One region of the Alteromonas sp. ABE4_545 genome, then DNA from elsewhere that is predicted to be linked to it. Evidence: predicted binding sites of a transcription regulator. Region 1 holds the regulator's gene; each other region holds the start of a gene.
The links. Region 1 encodes LexA, which represses DNA repair genes until DNA is damaged. Its sites were predicted from a motif close to TACTGTATNNNNATACAGTA; they were not measured.
Positions count from the first base shown of each region.

Region 2: the regulator LexA is predicted to act here: its motif matches at 1,268-1,287, upstream of recN (DNA repair protein RecN).
Region 3: the regulator LexA is predicted to act here: its motif matches at 1,258-1,277, upstream of dinB (DNA polymerase IV).

Region 1 covers NZ_JBSWYY010000003.1:18,055-21,342, reverse strand. The annotation lists gene coxB (cytochrome c oxidase subunit II) at 1-598, opposite strand, end outside; gene lexA (transcriptional repressor LexA) at 994-1,617, opposite strand; gene plsB (glycerol-3-phosphate 1-O-acyltransferase PlsB) at 1,815-3,288, shown strand, end outside.
Region 2 covers NZ_JBSWYY010000001.1:71,654-74,941, forward strand. The annotation lists gene recN (DNA repair protein RecN) at 1-1,242, opposite strand, end outside; gene ACXAH6_RS00410 (M56 family metallopeptidase) at 1,474-2,652, opposite strand; gene ACXAH6_RS00415 (BlaI/MecI/CopY family transcriptional regulator) at 2,645-3,022, opposite strand; gene ACXAH6_RS00420 (LabA-like NYN domain-containing protein) at 3,221-3,288, opposite strand, start outside.
Region 3 covers NZ_JBSWYY010000026.1:30,361-33,648, reverse strand. The annotation lists gene ACXAH6_RS17110 (FAD:protein FMN transferase) at 1-939, shown strand, start outside; gene nqrM ((Na+)-NQR maturation NqrM) at 951-1,184, shown strand; gene dinB (DNA polymerase IV) at 1,340-2,425, shown strand; gene ACXAH6_RS17095 (DHA2 family efflux MFS transporter permease subunit) at 2,442-3,288, opposite strand, start outside.

The DNA.
Region 1 (3,288 bases):
AACCGGGGTTTGCGTCTTTTTTCACGGCAAAGTCAGGCACCCACCAACTGTGGATCACATCTTCAGAAGTAATTAAAAAACGTACTTTTTGGCCGGTAGGAATCACTAATGGGCGGTCGACTTCGAGCAGATAATTCGTGCCCTTGGTAAATTTGTTTTCGATTTGCTCGCGTTGTGTTGCGAGTAAGGAGTAAAATTCAACGTCATCGTCGAGGTATTGGTAATGCCATTTCCACTGCGAGCCTGTCACAAGCACGGTCATATCAGGCTCAGAAGCATCTTCCATCGCGATTAAGGTTTTGGCAGCAGGAATAGCCATACCAATGAGAATCAGAAAAGGAATGACCGTCCAAGCAATTTCCACTTTCACGCTCTCGTGAAAATTAGCGGGCTTAGCTCCTCGAGATTTGCGATGCAAATACATCGACACAAACATCACCCCAAAAACGATAAGGGCTATGGCTACGCAAATACCGAACATCAGCATGTGTAAATCATAAACCTGACCGCTGATCTCAGTAACGCCAGTGCGCAGGTTTACGTCAGACGACGCATTATTCGTGGTATCGGTTGATGCAAGTGCTTGCTGACACAGCATTAAGCTCAATACCACTATTGTCTTAACCAAACTACCCGCTACGCAAAGAGTACTCGTTTTCACTTAGCACCTCCATGATGGACAAGCTACCGGCGAACGTGTCTCCTTTCACCGTTGTGTCTCACCATTAACTTGCGCTCACGACTTCTCACATGTGAACTTTAGTTAAATTATTGTTTATTTTTTGTTAATTGAATTAAAGAATTGCGCAATAATTGGCCGATGTCTAGTTTTTCGGTCAATTTCTTTTCGCAGAAAAGCGATAGGTAAGGGAGGGGCAATACCAAGTATTGAATGACAAAAAAGGAGAAATTCGAGCTTGTTAATCAAACGACTAACAAGCCCTAAAAAATCACAAAAATATCAGCAGTGCGCGAATAAAAAGTAAAGGCTTACTACATCCAATCTGCGTTTCTAATTACGCCTACAGCAATACCTTCTATATGAAATGGCTGACTGGTTAAATCAACTCGAATAGGTGAAAAGTCTTCATTTTCGGCGTGCAATAACACCTCATGACCTTTCTTTTCTAGCCTTTTTACCGTTACATCGTCTTCAACCCGTGCCACAACAACTTGACCATTGTGTACATCAGTTGTGCGGTGCACCGCCAATAAGTCGCCATCCAGAATACCTATATCTTTCATACTTTCGCCGTTTACGCGAAGCAGGAAATCAGCTTGAGGATGAAACAAACTAGGGTCGACCTTGTAATGCGACTCTACATGCTGTTCAGCGAGTATTGGTTCACCCGCCGCAACACGCCCAATAAGCGGTAACCCCATCTCTTCTTCTTCATCATCAAGTGGAATATTCAATTTGATCCCGCGTGATGTGCCGGGCAGCATTTCGATCACCCCTTTACGGGCTAGCGCTTTCAAATGCTCTTCTGCTGCATTTGCAGAACGAAAGCCAAGCTCGCGCGCAATTTCTGCACGGGTGGGCGGCATACCCGTTTGTTGCATTGTCGACTTGATGAGGTCAAGCACTTCCTGTTGTCTTGGAGTTAGTGGACGCATAAACAGCCTGTTTTTCTATACAGTTACCTGTCAGTATATACACTATCGATAAAATGACAACGCTTAAATACCGTGGTTCTGCGTTGTATACCGGCTATTTCGTCTCGTCATTTAATCGATACATAACCTTGTGTCATACACACTGAATGGTTTCATGCTAAAATGCGCGCGTTATTAGTTCTACAGGAATCCAATACATGTCGTGGATGCGCAAAACGTTGCTGTCAGCGTTTCATTTCCCAGTAAAATGGCTGGTTCGCACCAAAAGTATTCCCGCAGATGTGGAGTCAGAATTGGGCATCGATAAAAACAAGCCCATCGTCTACTTGCTGCAATCTGACTCGGTGACTGACCAACTTGCCTTGCGCATGTCAGCAACGCAGTTAGGACTACCGAGCCCAACAGAATCTGTCACCCTAGCCGGAACAGAATATCCGCGTAGTTTATTTCTGCGCAGCACTCGCCCTTTGTTCCGTGCAAAAGGCGCCAAAACAGATTTAGAAGATCAGTTCACCGAATTACTTCACTTGCACAAAACACACAAAGAATTGGCCGTGCAAGTCGTCCCAGTATTTGTTTCCTGGGGACGCGCACCGGGCAAAGGGAAGCCAGGTTTTGGTGACCTAATTGCCGATCAAGCAACCCCAAGTTGGTTGCGCAAACTGTTTATTGTGATTTTTCTCGGTCGCGACAACTTTATCAGTTATAGCAAAGCCGTATCGGCCCGCGCCATGGCCGACAATGTTGACAGTGAAAAACACTCCGCTCATAAACTTATTCGTGTAGCAAGTACTCACTTTCATAGAAAGCGCCAAACACTGACTGGCCCTACGCTGCTTGATCGTCAAGAGCTGCACAATGCGGTACTGGGGGCGGATTCTGTCAAAAAAGCGATCGGCGAAGAGAGCAAGGGTAAAAAGCTATCTCATGATCAAGCCCGTGATCGCGCGGTGGAATACATCAACGAAATTGCAGCCGATTACCGCGAAGGTTTGATTCGCTTTGGCGAACGTTTATTGACGCGAATTTGGAATAAAATCTACAACGGCATAAGTGTTCAGCATGCTAACCGAATTCGCGAACTAGCCAATAACGGTCATGAAATCATTTATGTGCCCTGCCACCGCAGCCACATGGATTACCTGTTGCTCACCTATGTTATTTATCACGAAGGCATGGTAACGCCGCATATTGCAGCCGGTATCAACCTAAACTTTTGGCCAGTGGGCAAAGTATTTCGTCGTGGCGGTGCGTTTTTCTTGCGTCGTAGCTTTGCTGGCAACAAATTGTACACAGCGGTATTCCGCGAGTATTTAGAGCTGTTGTTCAACAAAGGTTACGCCGTTAAGTACTACCCCGAAGGAGGGCGCAGCCGAACAGGTCGATTACTTCCCCCTAAAACCGGCATGTTAGCCATGACATTACAAGCCGTCGCCAAAGGTGTAAACCGCCCTGTGAGTATCGTGCCTGTTTATATCGGTTACGAGAATGTCATGGAAGTCAAAAGCTACCTCAAAGAGCTAAAAGGCAGCTCGAAGAAAAAGGAATCAACCGGACAGGTCTTTTCAGCCATTCGCAAGTTGAAAAACTATGGTCACGGTTTTGTGAACTTTGGAGAGCCTTTATCGATCACTCAATTTCTCGATAAACAAGCCCCTGAATGGCGTGAAA
Region 2 (3,288 bases), on a different contig from region 1:
GTCTAACCCCTGGGCCGTTGGTTTTAATTCAGAGTTAAATTGAATGTCAAAACACAACTGGGCATCGGGCATGTTTAATCGTTGAATTTGAGCTTCAACCGCCTTGGCGAGCTTCGCGCCTTGCGCTACCCGAGACTCAGACAGCTTTAAAGCTGAACCAAGATAGGCTTGTTTCGCTAATTGCACTTCATCTTCCAGTGATTCCAAACGCTCAGAATCAGCGCTCAACCCTGCTAATTCAGCGCTGAGAGTTTGGTGATGCTCATAAAGACTCTCTGGCATGACATTGTGTTTACGAGCTAATTCCATCGCGTAGCTGTAGCGTTTTTCAACTTGCTGAAGTTTAAACGGGTCAATTTCTAACTGGTCGCTATAGCTGCGTAATTCACGAGCAGCTTCTTCTACTTGAATTGCCGCCTCGTTGAGCATTTGCACTATTGGGGATAATGTCGAATCGTGTTCTTCCAACTCAGACAGTTTGTCTGCACTTTTTTGGATGGCACCAAGTGCGTTAAATTCATCGCTTTCATATAAATGGTAAGCACTGATCTGGGCTTCTTCGAGCAACGTTTGACTATTACTTAGGCGCTTGTGCTCTATTTCTAACTCGCTAAATTCACCTTCCTCTAAGGCAAACTCATCTAGTTCTTCAACTTGATAGGTGAGCAATTGCTCCCGGTCAGCCCTTTGTTGGGCTTCTTCCTTGAGAGTAATTAATTCTTTTTGCAAAGCACGCCATTGCTTGTAGTCTTCCGCTGTTTTCTGCAAAAGCTTGGGATGTTTGGCAAAGCTGTCTATGAGTTGACGTTGGTAGTCTTCTCGCAATAACTGCAAGTGCGTATTTTGACCATGAATGGCTAGCAGGGTTTGGCCAAACTGTTTCAATTGCTGCAAAGAAACGGCAGTCCCGTTGATAAAGGCTTTACTGCGCCCTTCCTTAGACACTAATCGGCGAATGAAGGCGGTATCAATATCATCTTCATCGGCTAGTTCATGCTCATCCAACCATGCTTTTGCAGCATGATTTGTTGTTAGGCTAAAATGGGCAATAATTTCCGCCTTACTTGCGCCTGAGCGCACAGCGCCAGCATCGGCGCGTTCGCCCATGCACAAGCTTAAGGCATCAATAGCGATAGACTTACCGGCGCCGGTTTCACCGGTAATCGCAGTTAGGCCTGCCTCCAAATTGACATCAAGATGCTTAACCACTGCGAAATTTTTGACCGATAAATGCACTAACATACAAAACACTCAATTTTTACACTGATACTGTTAATATATACAGTAATTTGTGGTTGTAAAGAGAATTTGTATAGAAGATGAGGGCATCGACTTACACGTATTGGTAACCCTTTAGTTTTCTAAGCGCCTCTAAACTTCAAGATGGCCCCCCTCCCATCTTACTGCTCATGGTAGGGGAGATGGGTTGTACACTGATCACCGCTCAATAAGGAGCAGGCCTTGTGAATGACGTTAGAGAGTAAAAGTGAGCTTTTTCGTGCTAACCGCTCCTTGTACATCATGGGGAGCAAATCGCCATTGGGCAACGGCTTGTTTCGCAGCGTTATCAAAAATACCTTCCGGATAAGAACTGATAATGTTGATGTTATTCACAACGCCATTGTTTTTTATACCAAACTCAACAACAACCCAGCCTTCAATGCCTTGTTGTTTTGCGTCGGTAGGGTAGGTAGGCTCTATACGTACAATAGGCGTTTTCAGCGGCATTAATTTTTCAAATACCTCCTTTTCGTGGTCTGTCGTTTGGGCTCGTAGTTGTACTGCTGCGACTAACGTTAGTGCGATAAGGCTGCACCAAGCAATTTTTCTGCTGTATGACTGACTAGTTTGTATATTGCTGATTCGTTCTTTAATCATCTTTGTATTTGCTCCTTTTCCAAATGAAGTTTGCATGTTAAATACCGTTGTTGAGATGTTAGAAGTCAGGATTGCTTTGGCATATTCTTGCCGATTAAAAAGAGTTTCATTTTGCATTACTGCATCGTCGCAAGAGAGTTCCTGGTCTTGCCTAAACGTGCGGTAGGCCACCCAAGTCAAGGGGTTGAACCAGAACATCACAACAATGACGTGCGCGACAAGATTCCAAAAAATATCTTTGCGGCGATAATGGTGTAGTTCATGTTGAATGATGGCGGATTGTTGGAATGAGTTAAATCTGGTGTCAAAGTCTGTGGGCAGATGTATTGTTGGGGTGAATAATCCCATTAACATGGGGCTGCTTATTTTTGGGTTTAAGTAAATCGGTAATTCACTTAGGCCGTCAATGCTGTGATAGCGGGGCAATAACAGTGTTTTTTGTAATCGATGATATCTGATGAAGCTGATCAGAAATACCAGTGTGAAAATCGTCAATCCAACAAAATAGGCTGCTAGCAGGTAACTGCCGAAATTAACCTGAGTCACGTTTGTACTAGTCTCAGATGGCAGTACATTAAAATCCGTAGTGCTGAAAGCAACAGGAATTTTGGTTTGATCTGGTAATAGCGACACGATTAAACAACAAGGAACGGCGAGCCAAAAATGATAGGCTTGGTTTGCGCCAAATCGTTTAATTGTTAGTGGTCTTAGGGCTAATATAACGACAACAGCAATAGAAAAAACAATGGTCAGTTCGTCGATTACATTATTCATTGTGGGTTTCCCATTCATCGATGAGCTTTTTCAACGCTTCAATGTCTTCTCGCTCAAGTGACTGATGTTTAGAAAAATGGGCGACAAGAGGAGATAGTTTTCCATCGAAAACTTTTTGTAAAAAGCTCTGACTTTCTTGTTTTACATAGCTTTCTCGCTCTACTAGGGGGGTGTACGCATACTCTCTGCCTGTTTTTGTATAAGAAAGCGCGCCTTTTTTAACCAGTCGGTTGAGTAATGTGTTCAAAGTGGTGAGTTGCCAACCTCGCTCAAGGGTTTGTAAAATGGCCTTAGCTGTTTGGGGCGCATCTTTCCACAGTACTTCCATTACCGCGTATTCGGCCTCTGATATTTCAACTCTATTCTTCATTCTTAACGTCAAAACTTTATATTACATGTGTAGTATTTAAATTTATTACACTTGTAGTATTAAAAGTCAACAAAAAATATACAGAGTGATCTCAGCGAAGCGCGGTCATGTATTTTTCGATAGACAGAGTTATTGTTTTTAACTCAGTATTCGTGTGCTTTTGCTCAATGACTTTATTTGTCTATTCAACCGTAGCAACTACTTTCCGAGTAGCAGTGAGTCGTCAATACAATGAAATTCAGCAGCGGCTTGTTTTAGAATATCTG
Region 3 (3,288 bases), on a different contig from region 1:
GTTCACCTAACTGGCAAAACAATGGGCACAACCTACAACGTAAAATACGTGGTGGAAGAAGGGCAGGATACCGACGGATTACAAAGTAAAATTGACGAGCGATTGGTTGAAATCAACAAGCTTATGTCAACCTACGACCCTACCTCAGAACTTTCTCGCTTTAATCAAAATCGCTATACCACGCCTTTTGCTGTTTCCGACGAAACACGCAGTGTGGTGAAAGAAGCGATGCGATTAGGTGAGTTCAGTCATGGTGTTCTCGATGTGACAGTAGGGCCATTGGTCAACTTGTGGGGCTTTGGCCCAACTCATCGACCAGAAAAGATCCCATCAGATGCGGATATTGAAGCCGTGAGAAAGTATGTTGGTCTTGATAAGTTATCGTTAACTAAAGACGGCTTGGTGAAAGCTCACCCTCAACTTTATGTTGATTTGTCGACGATTGCTAAGGGCTATGGCGTAGATCAGGTTGCAGACCTTATTGAAGGGCTTGGCGTACAAAACTATTTGGTGGAAATTGGTGGAGAGATGCGTGTTAAAGGCCATAAAGGAAATGGCACGCCGTGGTTAATTGCTATTGAAAAACCGATTACTCATGAGCGCGCGGTACAGAAAACCATTTCTATTGGCGATAATGCGATTGCTACGTCAGGTGACTACCGTATTTATTATGAACAAGACGGTGTAAGATATTCGCACTTGATTGACCCAAGAACAGGGCGTCCTATCCAGCATAATACGGTGTCTGTTACCGTGATTACGCCTACTTCGATGACTTCTGATGGCCTAGCTACAGCGTTTATCGTAATGGGCTGGGACGATGCGAAGAAATTGGCAGAAGAAAACGACATTGCTGTTTATATTATTCGTAAAGTCGATGGTCAATTTGAAGAATACAGCTCGCCTGAGTTCGACAGAATTGTCGAAGTCTATAATTAAGAGGTAAAGACATGAGCACGTTTATTCTCGCCTTTGCATTTTTTCTTGTCATGGTTGCGGCAATGGCCGTGGGTTATTTAGTACAGAAAAAATCTATCTCTGGCAGTTGTGGCGGGCTAGGCGCATTAGGTATTGATAAAGCCTGTGATTGCCCTGAACCCTGCGACCGCAAAAAAGCACGTTTGGAAAAAGCCGCGCTGAGAGAGCAAAAACTGAAAGAGTGGGATAAAGACAGAATTATCTGATTTTTATTGCATAGTATATTTATCAAAAGCCAGTGCTCGCCACTGGCTTTTTTTTATCATCAGATAAGTTGTTAACTGTATCTTTGTACAGTATCATTGGTAGGGTATAACTTAAATACCCGAGACTATGAAAACGCGTTCGTTTCACTCTTCTTATGTGTCGTAAAATCATCCATATCGATATGGATGCGTTTTATGTCTCAGTGGAAATTCGAGACAATCCCGCTCTTGCTAATAAGCCAGTGGCTGTGGGGGGCAAATCAGACCGTCGAGGTGTGCTGTCTACCTGCAACTATATCGCCCGGCGTTACGGTGTAGGTTCGGCGATGCCTACATCCATGGCGAAGAAGAAGTGTCCAGATTTAATCGTTGTGCCTGGCCGTATGGCGGTTTACAAAGAAGTGAGTCAGCAGATACGACAAATCTTCGAACGTTATACCGATAAAATTGAGCCTTTGTCTCTTGATGAAGCCTACCTCGATGTTACAGATAGCCAGCTTTTTCAGGGTTCAGCAACACTCATTGCAAAGCAAATCCGACAAGATATTTTTAATGCGACAGGGTTAACCGCATCAGCAGGGATCGCACCCATCAAATATTTGGCTAAGATTGCCTCGGATCAGAAAAAGCCCAATGGTCAGTTCACACTTTCTCCTGACGATATCATTCCCTTTATTGAAACCATGCCCCTAAAGAAAATTCCAGGCGTGGGGAAAGTCACAGCTGAAAAACTTCGCCTTCACGGTTTCACAACGGGAGCAGATATACGAGGTTCGAGCGACAATTATCTACAGCAACACTTTGGTAAGTTTGGCAATGTGATATGGCAACGATGCCAAGGTATTGATGATCGTGAAGTGCAGGTGTCGCGCATTCGCAAATCAGTGGGGGTTGAGCGTACTTTTGAGTTTGATATGACAGGGTTTACGGCGCTAAACGAAGTGATGACTGACAAACTTCTGCCCGAATTAATCAGGCGTGCTACGCCTCATTTAGAAACTCGAAAAATGAACAAGCTCGGGGTGAAAGTGAAATTTAACGATTTTCACCAAACCACGAAAGAACAAAAGCACCACGACATAGACTTGTCTGTGTTACAAGCCTTGCTAAAAGAAGCGTTAACAAGAGGTGAGGGGAAGTCGGTGAGGTTATTGGGTGTACATATTGGGCTAGAAAGTGAGAACCAAATGAGTCAACAATTGGCGTTAGCCCTAGATGAACGGCCTCGATCACAAGGATAAAGGCCGGCAATTCTCACTACTTGTTAGGTTGTTGCTTACTACTACCAAGTAAAAATACCAATGGAAGTGCTGCAATGGTGATCCACATCATCATGCGGAAGTCTTGCAAATAGGCCAGTGTGGTGGCTTGTTCAGTTACCATTTGGTTGAGCTTCAGTAAACCCGCTGTAGTGGTATTGTCCAACACGCCCTGCTGAACGGCTGCATTTAACGCCTGATTAAAAGGGGTGACGTAATCAGCAAATGCAGCATGGTTCATTTGTGCATGTTGCGCTAGGTACGTCATCACTATCGAAATACCAATACTGCTGCCTATATTCCGCGTTAAGCTGAAAAGTGATGTGGCTTCAGTGCGGTACTCAGGTGCTAAAGTTGAAAAGCTCACCGTACTTAAAGGTACGAAAATAAAGCCCAATCCAAAGCCTTGTATCATGCCGATGTAAATTAGCTCGAAACTGCTGGTGTCAGCGGTAAATTCCGACATGGCATGCATAGAAAAGGCTGTGAGCAACAAGCCAAACACAAGCTTATAGCGCGGGTCGACCTTTCCTGATAATTTACCCACCATGATCATGGCTACCATGGTACCTAGACCTCTTGGCGCCATTATCATGCCCACGTCGATGACGGGGTAGCCCATTAAATTCTGCATAAATGGCGGGAGCAGCGACATGGTTGCCAGCAATATAATGCCAACGATAAACATGAAGATTAAGCCAACAACAAAATTCTTGTCTTTGAATAATCCAGGTGCCAGAAAGGGCGATTTAGCGGTGAACATGTGGCTGATAAACAAGTAAAACGCCGCAATTGCTAATAGCATTTCTACTATAATTTCTGCGCTGCTAAACCAGTCTTGAGAC